DNA from 2 places in the Cupriavidus sp. FW305-F7 genome. Region 1 is predicted to be linked to the other one. Evidence: predicted binding sites of a transcription regulator. Region 1 holds the regulator's gene; the other holds the start of a gene.
What was found. The regulator FliA, encoded in region 1, starts transcription of late flagellar genes. The targets are predictions, from matches to a motif close to CTAAAGTTTNNNNNNNNNNNGCCGNTA.
Positions count from the first base shown of each region.

Region 2: AC3WL8_RS03645 (FliC/FljB family flagellin) is a predicted target of FliA. The motif match lies at 2,802-2,828, and genes of this name have one in related genera.

Region 1 covers NZ_JBYSYC010000001.1:270,097-276,517, forward strand. The annotation lists gene flgC (flagellar basal body rod protein FlgC) at 1-50, opposite strand, end outside; gene flgB (flagellar basal body rod protein FlgB) at 75-482, opposite strand; gene flgA (flagellar basal body P-ring formation chaperone FlgA) at 727-1,518, shown strand; gene flgM (flagellar biosynthesis anti-sigma factor FlgM) at 1,680-1,988, shown strand; gene AC3WL8_RS01235 (flagellar protein FlgN) at 1,994-2,455, shown strand; gene AC3WL8_RS01240 (flagellar protein FlhE) at 2,483-2,920, opposite strand; gene AC3WL8_RS01245 (RNA polymerase sigma factor FliA) at 2,920-3,636, opposite strand; gene AC3WL8_RS01250 (MinD/ParA family ATP-binding protein) at 3,733-4,527, opposite strand; gene flhF (flagellar biosynthesis GTPase FlhF) at 4,539-6,421, opposite strand, start outside.
Region 2 covers NZ_JBYSYC010000003.1:59,047-65,467, reverse strand. The annotation lists gene AC3WL8_RS03660 (hypothetical protein) at 188-436, opposite strand; gene AC3WL8_RS03655 (oxygenase MpaB family protein) at 672-1,628, shown strand; gene AC3WL8_RS03650 (RNA chaperone Hfq) at 2,374-2,700, shown strand; gene AC3WL8_RS03645 (FliC/FljB family flagellin) at 2,926-4,233, shown strand; gene AC3WL8_RS03640 (flagellar protein FlaG) at 4,371-4,748, shown strand; gene fliD (flagellar filament capping protein FliD) at 4,782-6,188, shown strand; gene fliS (flagellar export chaperone FliS) at 6,227-6,421, shown strand, end outside.

The DNA.
Region 1 (6,421 bases):
TGCGCGGCCATGGCCGAGCCCGCGACGTCGAAGATGTTCATTGCCGGCATGCGCTCTCTCCCTTACTGCTCGATTTATTGCTGGATCGCGGCCAGCATGGTCTTGATCTTCGAATTCATCACCGTCAGGCCGGACTCGAAGTGCACGGCGTTGTCGGCAAAGGCCACGCGCTCGGTATCCATTTCCACGGTGTTGCCGTCGACGCTGGACTGCAGCGGGATGCGGTAGGCCAGGTCGAATTCCTCGCGCCCCGGGGCCTGCGCGGGCAGATGGCGTATCGAGGTGGTGGACAGCGACATGCCTTCATTGCGGTGGCCGCGTTCGACGCTCTGCGCCAGCGTGCTGGAAAAATCAAAGTCGCGCGCCTTGTAGCCGGGCGTGTCCGCGTGCGCGATGTTGGAGGCAATCACCGACTGCCGCTGGTTGCGCAGGCTCAGCGCTTCCTGCTGGAAACGTAGTGCCGCGTCGAGTCTGTCAATCATCTGGCATCTCCCTGCTCACATGAACGGAGCGAACGACCTTCTTCAGGGTTGCCATCTTAGGCGGCGACCTGTCACGCCAATCGGATGAATAAGGACGGGAAATCCATGCATTTCGGCCTGCCCTCGCGCGAGGGGCTGCCTACAATGGGACCCCGATGACAGATGTAAACGGGCGCGCGGCCAGTCACGGGGCGGTGCGCCAGGCATGCCATCCATGCCGTGCCGTCCTTGCCGGGAAGTCCAGATGAAACAGAATCGCCGCAACGCCCGCAGCCTGGCGCAAGCCCTGCTGGCGGCCTGCCTGCTTGGGCCGGCCGCCGCCGGTGCCGCGCCGGCGCAGGTCATGCCCGTCGCCATGCAGGCGCCGGCCGCGCACGGCCAGCAGCAGGCTGCTTATGCAGGCAACCCCGCTGCCAGCCCCTTTGCCGAAGACCCCGCGCGCGTTGCCGTCGAACGCTTCCTGCTGCAGCAGACCGCCGGCCTGCCGGGCAAGGTCAGCGTGCAGGTGGCGCCGCCTTCGGGCGGCCGCGCGCCGGATTGCCTTGCGCCCGACCCGTTCCTGCCCGCCGGCACGTCGACGTGGGGCCGCGTCTCCGTCGGCGTGCGCTGCGGCGGCGAGCGGCCGTGGGTGCGCTACATGCAGGCGCGCGTGTCGGTGCTGACTGATTACTACGTCGCCGCACGCGCGCTGGGCCCGGGCGAGCCGGTCAGCCAGGCCGATATCGAAGTCCGCCAGGGCGACCTGGGCACGCTGCCACGCGCGGTGATCACCGATCCGGCGCAGCTTGCCGGCGCGGTCACCGCCAACCGTATTGCCGCGGGCTCGCCGATACGCGCCGACCTGCTGCGCAAGGCCATCGCCGTGCGCCAGGGCCAGACCGTCACCGTGGCCGTGGAGGGCGATGCCTTCCAGATCACCAGCGAAGGCAAGGTGCTGGCCGATGCCGCCACCGGCAACACCGTGCAGGTACGCCTGCGCAGCGGCCAGGTGGTCAACGGGCTGGTACGCAGCGGCGACACCGTGGTGCTGCAGTAGCCCACCGTAAGTGCCTTGATCGTGGCCAAAAGACTGGAAACCCGTGGCAAGCGGCATGCGAAAATGCCGCCGAAACCGCTGCGCGGCGAAATCGGGGCGAGCGCCCTAAAGAATTCGCCGGCGCGACCGTAATGCCATAGGAAACCAGCAAGGAACGCCCCGTGAAGATCAACCACACCGCCTCGTCCCGGCCCGCCGACGCCCCCGCGGGCGACGCCGCCGCCCGGCCCCAGGCCGCGCCGGCCAGCGCCGCGGCGCCGTCCGCCGGCCTGAGCGTCAGCCCGCTGGCCGCCCAGGTACGCGACATCAGCGCCCGCCTGATGCAGCCCACGGACGACGATATCGACACCGCCAAGGTCGAAGAGATCCGCCAGGCCATCGCCGAGGGCCGGATCAGGATCGACCCGGGCAAGATTGCCGACGGCCTGCTCGCGACCCTGCGCGAGCTTGGCCAGGCCGAACCCCGCTAGCCCAAATGAACCAGAGCCTGATCCAGTCCCTGCAGCGCGAAACCGAAGGCATCCAGGCCTTCGGCCAACTCCTCGCCGAAGAGCGCGACGCCCTCAAGCGGGGCGACTTCCAGTCCCTGAGCGGACTGCTGACGCGCAAGGTTGAACTGGGCCAGGCCCTGTCCCGCCAGCTCAAGGCCCGCGAAGCCCAGATGGGCACGCTGGGCCTGCGCGCCGGCCCCGAAGGCCAGCTGCTCGGCCGCCAGGTCGACCCGGCCGTGGCCGACGCCTGGCGCCAGCTGATCTTCGCCGCCCGCACCGCGCGCGACGGCAACGCCCTGAACGGCGCCGTCGTCAACGCCCACCTCGACTTCACCCGCGAAGCCATCCAGGCGCTGCGCCAGCATAGTGGCGGGGATGCGGGGTTGTATGGGAAGGATGGGAAGGCTGCGGCTGGAGCGGGTGGGGTGAGTCTGGCAGCGGGTTGAAGCTCTCGCCTGATGTTCCGTTCTTTCCTACCGAAACCCCACCACCAACTCATTGCTGCGCCCCTGCAGCACCGGCACCAGGCTACCCTGCCCCGGCACCCGGAACGCGAATACAAAGCCCTTGGTGGCATCATCCCCGAAGAACGCATCGGTCTTGCCTTCCGCCTGCGGCAGCAGCACGCAGCGCTGGGCATTGCAGAGATAGGCTTGCAGTTCCAGGGGTGGGGTTTTGGCGAAGCTGTAGCGCCAGCGCACCGACGTGATGACCCCTTCTGACTGCGGCAAGACGCCGATGGGCAGGATCGGCGGCGACACAGCACGCTGTCCGCGGCCGTAGAGTGCCGGCCCGTTGACCGATCCGGTCCAGGCGTGGCGGGTGCCGCCCTCGATGGCGGCCCAGGCGCAGGCCGATACGGCAGCCAGCAGGCAGCAAGCGCCGCGCGCGGCGCGGCCCATCCTCTGCATCACAGCAAGCCGCGCAACTGGTTGCGCAGCCGCGTGATCGCCTGGCCGCGGATCTGGCACACGCGCGACTCGGTCACATCGAGCACCGCGCCGATCTCGCGCAGGTTCAGCTCCTGGTCGTAGCACAGCGACAGCACCAGCTTCTCGCGCTCGGGCAGCCGGTCGATGGCGCGGATCAGCGCCTCGCGCATGCCGCTTTCCATCAGCACGGTCAGCGGGTTGCCGTCATCGCTGCCGCCAAGGTGCCGGTCCAGGAAGTCTTCTTCGCCGGAGCGCTCGAAATCCTCGTAGTGCAGTAGCTGGCAACCATAGACCTCATTGAGCAGCAACTGGTATTCGTCCAGCGCCATCTCCATGGCCTCGGCCACTTCGGAGTCGACCGGCGCGCGCCCGAGCTTCTGCTCCAGCCCTCGCTGCGTGCGCTCGATGCGCCGGGTGAACTGGCGCAGGCTGCGCGACTGCCAGTCGTTGGCGCGCACCTCGTCAAGCATGGCGCCGCGGATGCGCTGGCTGGCATAGGTCTCAAAGCGCGCGCCGTGGGTGTCTTCATAGCGCTTGGCGGCATCCAGCAGGCCGATCATGCCGGCCTGGATCAGGTCGTCGATCTGCACGCTGGCAGGCAGCCTGGCGGCCAGTTGCAGAGCGATGCGGCGCACCAGCTGTGCATGCGCCTTGACCACATCGGCCTGTTCGAGCTTTCCCTGGATCGTGTACATGGTGCAATTCTCGTGAATGCTGGATTGCTGGACCGCCACAACGTGGGCGGGGGCTGGCTCAGGGTCTGGTTCGGTGAGATGGCATGACTGGCAGGCTCACGCCATTGCGGCTGCGGGCACGGGGGCGGACGCGTCCGCGCGCAGCGGCCAGGCGCCGATGCCGCCGGCGGTGCGGCGCAGCGCGGTGGTGGCCGGCGCCGCCGGAAACGCCTCGACCACGCAGCGCCCCAGTTGCACGCCGCGCGCCACTAGCGGGTCGGATGGCAACCAGCCCGCGCACAACGCCTCGACGCCCAGGTACTGGCTGGCCGTGCGCGCTAGATTGCGCAGGATTGCCTGCACCGTGGCCTCGCTCGCCGCCATGTTGACGATCAGGTGGAACTGGCGCCAGGCATACAGGTGATGCAGGCGCTTGATGCAGGCGTAGGCGGCGGTGATCGACGCGAGCTCAGGCCGCATTACGATCAGCACATTGTGCGCGCCGCCCGCGAGCGGCGACAGCGCGCCGTCGGCATCGACGCCGGCATCCACCAGCACGCTGCGAAAGCCACTCGCGGCAGCAGCCGACAAGGCGCTGCCCGGCACAGGCCGGCCAGCCGGCAGTACCGACAGCACGCCACCGGGACCGGTGCCTGCAGCAGCTTCCAGCGGCAGGCGGCCTGCGCTGACATCGGCCAGGGTGCCGGCGGGCCTGGCGCCGGACAGCCGCGTGGCGCGCGCCGCGGCAGCGTCTTCGTCGACCAGCAGCACGCGTTCGCCCTGCATGGCCAGCGCGTGCGATAAGCCCAGGGCCACGGTGGTCGCGCCGGCACCGCCTTCGCTGGCGACCACGGCGATACGGCGCGTCGTGCGCGGCGCCAGCATCCGGCGCAGGCTCTCGGCCTGGTCCATGGCGAGGGCGCTCACTGCAGGACCTCCATGGCTTCAGCGGACACGGCGGTGCCGCGGCCCGGATAGTTTTCCAGCACGTCGAGCAATGCCAGCATGCGGCCCATGCCTTCATTGAGCACCGTGCCCGGCACCGGCGCGCCCTGGCGCGCCGTGCGGCCAGCCAGGCGCGCGAGGAAGGCGGGCGCGGCCGCGGTCGGCGCGTGTTCCAGGCGCAGCACCGAGAGGCCCAGTTGCAGCGCGGCCAGCGCGGCGCCGGCGGCGTGGCCGCTTTCGGCGTCCTGGGCGAAGTGGTCGATGGCGTGGCGCAGCGTGCGCAGGCGCGCATCGGCTGCGTCGGTCCACAAGGCCCAGCGCGCCACCTGCGCGGCCTCCTGCGCCAGCGCCGGGTCGCACAGCAGGTAACGGGTATCCAGCAGTTCGCCGGTGGCGCGGTCGGCCAGGCGGGCCACCACCAGGCAGGCATCGATGCCGCCTTCGGGGGTGCCCTTGCCGCGCACCGGGCTGTCCGGTACGCGCACTTCGGCGCTGGCCAGCCAGCGCACGGCTTCACGCTCGCGCACGGTGTCCTCGCCGACGGCGTGGAAGGTCAGCGTGTCGGCCAGCGCATCGAGCTTCCAGGCGGCGCCGGCGCTGACTACGCGCGCGGTCTTGCGAGCGCTGGCCACCCAGCGCTCGCCGGCCTGCTGCCAGCGTGCCAGCATGGCGGCGGACGGTATGGCATCAATCAGGTTGACCACCTTGCGCGCGGCGCTCATGGCGGCGCGCAGGCTGGCGGCATCGGACTCGGCTTCGCCCAGCGGTTGGCCGGCACGGCCGGTCGAGGTCACGGTGGCGGCCAGCGGCATGCCGTCGCGGTCGGCGAACCACAGCGTGTGCTGCATCGGCTGCGGCGTGCGGCGGCCGGGCACGGCCACTTGCAGCGTGGCGGCGCTGGCCAGCACGTATTGCTCGCACTGGCGGGTCACGTCGCGGCAGACCGCTTCGCGCACCTGCTGCGACATGGCGCGCAGGGCCGGGGCGTCGGCGCCGCGCTGTTGCCACAGCGAGCGGGCCAGGTCGAGGCCCAGGCCCGCGCCATTGAGTTCTGCCACGCACTGGCTCAGCGCGTCCGCGCTGTCGCTCAGCGAGCGCAGCACCTCGTCGGCGCCGCCACGCGCGGGCACCTCGTCATCGGTGCCGGCGCTGCGCCGGCGTGCGGCGTCCGCATCGGCAAATACCGAACCGCGGCGCGGCGTCAGGAAGGCGCGCTCCACCAGCGCGGTGCTGTTGGCCAGCTCAAGGTGCTCGGGCACGCGCTGGCCGGTGGAGGCGTAGAACACCGGCAGGCGATGGCGGATCACCACGTCCAGCACCGAGCCCAGGTGGGTGGCTTCGTCCAGCTTGCTGATGATGCAGCCGTCGATGCCGCCGCCATCGGGCGCGGCGTCATGGCGGTAGGCATGCACCACTTCATTGAGGGTATCGCCGTGGCTGGCGCCGTTGAGCAGCAGCACGCGCTGCACCGGCGCGGGCACGCCGGCCAGCATGGCGATCTGTTCCGACAGGCTGCGGTCGCGCTGGCTCATGCCGACGGTGTCGATGATCACCAGGTGCTTGTCCTTCATCGCCGCCAACGCGAAGCGCAGGTCGGCGGCATCCTTCACCGCATGCACCGGCACGCCGAGGATGTCGCCGTAGATGCGCAGCTGTTCGTGCGCGCCGATACGGAAGCTGTCGGTGGTCAGCAGCGCCAGCTTGTCGGCACCGTGGCGCAGCACGAAGCGCGCCGCCAGCTTGGCCGTGGTGGTGGTCTTGCCCACGCCGGTGGGGCCCACCAGCGCCAGCACGCCGCCTTGCGCGAACAGGCTGTCCTCGTCGCCCAGCACCGGCAGCTTGCTGGCCAGTTCGGTGCGGA
Region 2 (6,421 bases), on a different contig from region 1:
GCCAGGCCGCGCCAGGCGTCCCTGACGGGACCCAGGGTGTGTAAATCGGGCCGCCCGTTGTAAAAGCGCCCGCCGCACGGTGTGCTGCATCGCGCGCTACAGGCCGATGCCGGCGGCACCCGGGTCCTTCCATGCTTGGCACGGCGATTGCGAATCAGGGAACGCGGCAGTTCGCCGCGTCAAGGAGCTAGCAATGGGACAGCAGCAACAGCCGGGTCAATCGCAGTCGGGCCAGAAGCCGCAGGATCAGAAGCAGCAGGAACAATCTGGCCAACGCGGCAGCCAGCAACAGCCGGGACAACAACAAGGCGGCGGTCAGATGGGTAACCAGGACCGCAAGCAGGACCAACAACAGCAGCAGGATCGCGGCAGCTCGCAACCGGGCCAGCAAAGTGGCCAACGCAGCGGCCAGCAAAGCGGCCAGGGTGGCCAGCAAGGCGGACAACGCCAGCCGTAACCAGCGACAGCCACGACAACAGGCAGCTTTCCGGGTATGTGCGGCAGCAACATGCGGTGCGGCCGCAGGGGCATACGCCGGAGATTGGCAGGCCGGGACTCCCGCAAGGGGGCTCCGGCCCTTTTTGCGGCAAGCGCACCGGCATGACCGCGCGCACATCGTCCCGCATCCCGTGTATGCTGGCCCTGACTTCCCCATCCAGGCACCACCGGCCTTGTCCAGCTTTACCGACCCCGCCGCCGGCCGCCCTGCGCAGCCAGGACGCGGGCCGCTGAACCATCTCTCCACCAGGCTGCGTGAGCGCGCTGGCGCGCACGTGCGCGCGCTGACCCGCAGCAATTCCGGCCTGACCCTCGACTACGACAACCCACCGGGCGATCCCGGCCTGTTCGGGCCCGACGCGGTCTGCTGGCGCGTGCACGCCGACTTTCCGGCAATGCTCGCGGGCGGCGTCAGCGCGCTGCTGCTGCAGACGCTGCATCCGCTGGCGCTGGCCGGGGTCTGGGACCACTCCAGCTTTCGCACCGACATGCAGGGGCGCCTGGGGCGCACCGCGCAGTTCATCGCCGGCACCACCTACGGCAGCCGTGCCGATGCCATGGCGCTGATCGGGCGCGTACGGCGCATCCATGCCGGCGTGATTGGCGTGGCTCCGGACGGGCGGCACTATGCAGCCTCCGATCCGGCGTTGCTGACGTGGGTGCACGTGGCCGAGGTCTCGAGCTTCCTGGCTGGCTACCTGCGCTATGTCGGGCCACTGAGCAGCGCCGAGCAGGATCGCTACTACGACGAGGTCGCGCGCATCGCCGAGATGCTGGGCGCGGCCGACGTGCCGCGCTCGCGCGCCGAAGTCACGGCCTACCTTGAGGCCATGCGGCCTGCGCTGCTGGCCAGCGAACGCACCAGCGAAGTGGTGCGGTTGGTGCGGAAGATGCCGGTGGCCAACCCGCTGCTGCAGCCGGCGGTGCGCATCATGGCCCACGGCGGCATCGCCCTCCTGCCGCCGTGGGCACGGCACCAGCTCGATCTGGACGGCCCTTCGATACGGCGCCCGGCCGCACTCGCGGGCATGCATGTGCTGGCACCGGCGCTTCGCTGGGTGCTGGGCGCCGGCCTGGCAGCGCGTGCACGGCGGCGCGTGGCCCGCGGCACCGCCACCACGGCCGGCTGAGGGCCGCGCCGGCTATCGGCGTTCAGCGGACACTTCTTGAAGGGAAATGAGAATTGGCGGCAAAAACCCTCGCATTTCGGAGGATTGCGCGCCGCGAAAGTGGCGTTAAATCTGCCTCGGCATTCCGAACGGCCGGTCGGATTTACCAGCCGCACCAGCCACAGCGCCACAGAGCGCGATTCAAACGACGCAGGCAAAAAAAGAAGCCTACGCGCGGGGTGCTCGTAGGCTTTCCAGGACTGCTCGAGCCGAAAGGCTCTTGCCAAGAATATAAACGCGCTTACATGAGGTGTAAATCCCGTTTCTATCAGGGGATTCCCTCATGCGATATGAGATCGTTTGCGCACTTTTGATAATTTGGGCCCTGACGCTACATCAGGGCATTTTTCGCATGGGCTGGCAATTTCCTCACGGGCCCCGTCCACACCGGGCCTGCCGGCCTGCATCCCTCGCCGCAGCATGCGGCAGCGCACAATCTGTTACAATATCCAAGCTTCGAGAGCAACACATTTTATAGAGCAAAGACTCTAGATCCGAATTGGCGCGCGGTTCGTCAACGCTTGTAGAACTTTGTTACTCTCAGCCCCGAAGTATTCCCCTTCTCTTCTGGCAGCACCAACCGGCGACGCCGCAGCTACCGAGAGCGGATGTTTCCCCTGCCGCCCTGGCCGCGCCGCACCCCAAGCCGCCGGCCAACGGACCATTATCAGCCGCCAGAACCCTAGTGGGCTCTTCCGGAGTCGTTGTGAAGAAGAAGGAAACCCGGCCCAGGTCACCGAGCCGAAAGCAACTGCAGCACCAGCAATTTGCAGCGTACAGCACCAGCCAGGCGCCTGTGATCGTCCACCTGTCCAACGGCGCGCGACTGCAGGGCCTCGTGCTGGCGTCCGACGACTACGTGGTGCTGCTTGGCCGGCAGCCGGACGACATCCGGCCCACGGTGGTCTACAAGCGGGCCATCTGCCTGGTCACGCTGGCCAATGCGCCGGACGCGCCGGTGGTGGCACCGGATCCGGCCCCGGCGCCGGACTTCCTGCCGATCTACATCCCCCGCACCCGCAAGCGCCGCTAGGCCAACGCCCGCCCCACACGCCTTCCCGCTCCGGCGCCCCCTGCCGCGCCGGGCCTCCGCCCGCCCTGCCGGCACCCCGCGAAACTATCGCGGAGATCACTCTAAACCTTTCCCTTGCCCGGTCGATAACCCAAGCAACGGAGGCACTCTACGCCCTGCAAAGCAGGCCGCCAACGTTACGGCACTAGCCGGAATGCCCAAAACTTTGCATATAGGAGTCGTACCATGGCGCAAGTCATTAACACCAATTCGTTGTCTCTGATGACTCAGAACAACATGAACACGTCGCAATCGTCGCTGAACACGGCGATCCAGCGCCTGTCGTCGGGCCTGCGCATCAACAGCGCCAAGGACGACGCCGCCGGCCAGGCCATCGCCAACCGCTTTACCTCGAACATCCGCGGCCTGACGCAAGCCCAGCGCAACGCCAACGACGGCATCTCGCTGGCACAAACGACGGAAGGCGCGCTGACCGAAGTCAACAACAACCTGCAACGTATTCGTGAACTGTCGGTCCAGGCGGCCACGGGTTCGAACTCGTCGTCTGACCTGAAGTCGATTCAGGATGAAATCAACCAGCGCCTGTCTGAAATCGACCGTACGTCGCAACAGACCGACTTCAACGGCGTCAAGGTTCTGGCCGGCAGCAACAAGCTGTCCGTCCAGGTTGGCGCCAACGACGGCGAAACCATCTCCATCGATCTGAAGCAGATCGACAGGACCACGCTGGGCCTGAGCGGCTTCTCGGTGGCCAAGAACTCGCTGGACGTTGGCCCGAAGATCACCACGATCAACGCTGCCGCTGGTACCGGTTCGTTCAACGTGAGCTTCGCTGCAGGCGACGTCACCAAGATCAACGCCGCAACCGGCAAGACCTTCGCCGCAGCGGACCTCGAACTGCACGAAGTCAAGACGGCTGCCGGTGCGAACTCGGGCCAGTTCGTCGTGAAGGCTGGTGACGACTACTTTGCCGCTTCGGTCGACCGTACCACCGGGGCCGTGAAGCTCAACGAAGCCGATGTTGCGTTCGACGACACCGCCAATGGCATCAGCGCCGCCGTCACGCTGCAAGACCAACTGGTGCGCGTTGCCAACGATGCTACAGGCGCTGCCACGGGCTACGTCACCGTGCAGGGCAAGAACTACGTCGCTGCCAATACGCTGGTCGACGGCGGTGCAGCCCCCACGCTCAACGTGGCCGTTGGCACGATCTCCCTGAGCGGCGCCACCCCCACGGCCGAATTCACGGGCGTTCCCACCGGCAACGCGCTGAAGAAGATCGACGCCGCGCTGAAGCAAGTCGACGACCTGCGCAGCTCGCTGGGTGCAGTCCAGAACCGTTTTGACTCCGTCATCTCGAACCTGGGCACCACCGTGACCAACCTGTCCTCGTCGCGCTCGCGCATCCAGGACGCTGACTACGCAACGGAAGTGTCGAACATGACCCGCGCGAACATCCTGCAACAGGCTGGTACGTCGGTCCTGGCGCAAGCCAACCAGACCACCCAAGGCGTGCTGTCGCTGCTGCGTTAATCGCGTCGGCGAAACGCGCAAGAAGGCTGGGCCGCAAGGCCCGGCCTTTTTGCCCGAGGAGCATTTCGCAGGCAGCCCGACTGCCTGCAAAGCGTTTCTCCTGGAACTGAACCCTCCCAACCCGGACGGAGTATTCGATGGCGCCTCCCCCGACAGTGAACCCCTTTACCGTGCGGATGCCAGCCGAAGGCTTAGCCGTTGCCATGCCGTCTGGCGGCGCCACCACCATGGCCAGCCAGGCTACGCAGCGACAGGATCGTGCCGTAACCAGCGACCACACAGAAGCCGCCCAGGGATTGGAAACCAGCGCCGCCATCGGCGAGCTGGTCGACGCGCTCAAGACCACCACCATCGGCCTGCGCTTCGAGATCGACGACGCCACGCACCGCGTCATCACCAAGGTGATCGACAAGGAAACCGGCGACCTGATCCGGCAGATGCCCACCGAAGAGGTGCTGCGCATTGCCCGCGCCATCGACAAGCTGCAGGGGTTGTTCATCAACCACGCGGCCTGAGCCCTGAATATCAGTTGAAGACGAGACAATAATATGGCAACGATCTCCTCCATCGGCATCGGTTCCAACCTGCAACTGAGCGATCTGCTGGACCAGCTGCAGAAGGCCGAGCAGGCACCGCTTGACGCCATCAATGCGCAGGCCAAGAGCTACCAGACCAAGTTGTCGGCCTACAGTCAGGTGCAAAGCGTGCTGGATGCCTACCAGGGCGCGGCGAAGAAGCTGTCCGATGCTGCCACCTTCGGCGCCGTAAAGGCCAGCGTCGGCAACACGGACGTGATGACCGTCACCACCGCTGCCAACGCCGTGCCTGGCAGCTACAGCATTACTGTCAACACGCTGGCCACCGCGCAGTCGCTGGTGAGCAGCAACGTTGCCGACCAGAAGGCCGCGATCGGCGGCGGCGAGCTCGTGTTCGACTTCGGCGAAGCGCTGGCCACCGGTGGCGCCGCCACTACCACCAAGAAGGTCACCATCCCCGCGGATTCTTCCCTCGAAGGGATGCGCGATGCCATCAACAAGGCCGGCATCGGGGTGACCGCCAGCATCGTCAATGACGGCAGCGCCAGCCCATACCGCCTGGTATTGACGTCGGACAAGACCGGAACGCAAGCCACCATGCGCGTGTCGTCGACCGATGCTGCACTGAACAGCGTGGTTGCGTTCGACCCGGCCGCGGCGCCCGCCGCCAACAAGATGGAACAGAAGGTGCCGCCTGCCAATGCGACGCTGAAGATCAACGGCATCGACGTGGTCAGCCAGAGCAATTCAGTGGTGGACGCAGCGCAGGGCGTGACCATGAACCTTGTCAAGCCAGGCACGACATCGCTGGTGGTGACCCGTGACAACGTCGCAATCAAGGCCGCCGTCCAGGCTTTTGTCACCGCCTACAACAACATTCAGAGTTCCGCCAAGTCGCTGACGGCATTCGATACCAAGGCCGGTACGTCCGCGGCATTGACTGGCGACGGCACGCTGCGCACGATCCAGTCCGGCCTGCGGTCGATGCTGGGCGGCGCCATGGATGACGGCAACGGCGGCACGATCACGCTGATCGACGTCGGCATCAGTTTCGACAAAGACGGCACGATGAAGCTGGACGACACCAAGCTGACCAAGGCGATAAACGACAACCTGGGCCGCGTCACGTCCCTGTTTTCCAGCACCACCGGCGACGGCGGAATCGGCAAGCGCGCCAGCACCTATATCGAGGGCCTGAGCAAGACCGATGGCGCGCTGAAGGTGGCTCAGGATGGCATCACCAAGACGCTGAAGGACCTGGAAGACGACTATGACCGCGTCCAGGACCGCGTTACTGCCACGGTTGCTCGATACAAGGCCCAGTTCACGCAACTGGACCTGGTGGTCGCGCAGATGAACCGCACAAGCAGCTACCTGACGCAGCAGTTCAATGCGCTGAACAACAGCGCCAAAAAGTAACCGTCCCGCCGCATCCCACAGCCTGAAGGAACCCAACCATGTTCGCCCGCGCATCCGCCAATGCCTACGCCCAGGTCGGCGTCCAGACCGGTGCCATGAGCGCCAGTCCGCACAAGCTGATCACCCTGCTGTACGACGGCGCGCGCGCGGCGATTGCGCGGGCGAAGTTCCACCTGGAAGGCGGCAGTATTGCCGAACGCGGCAACGCCATCTCCAAGGCCATCGACATCATC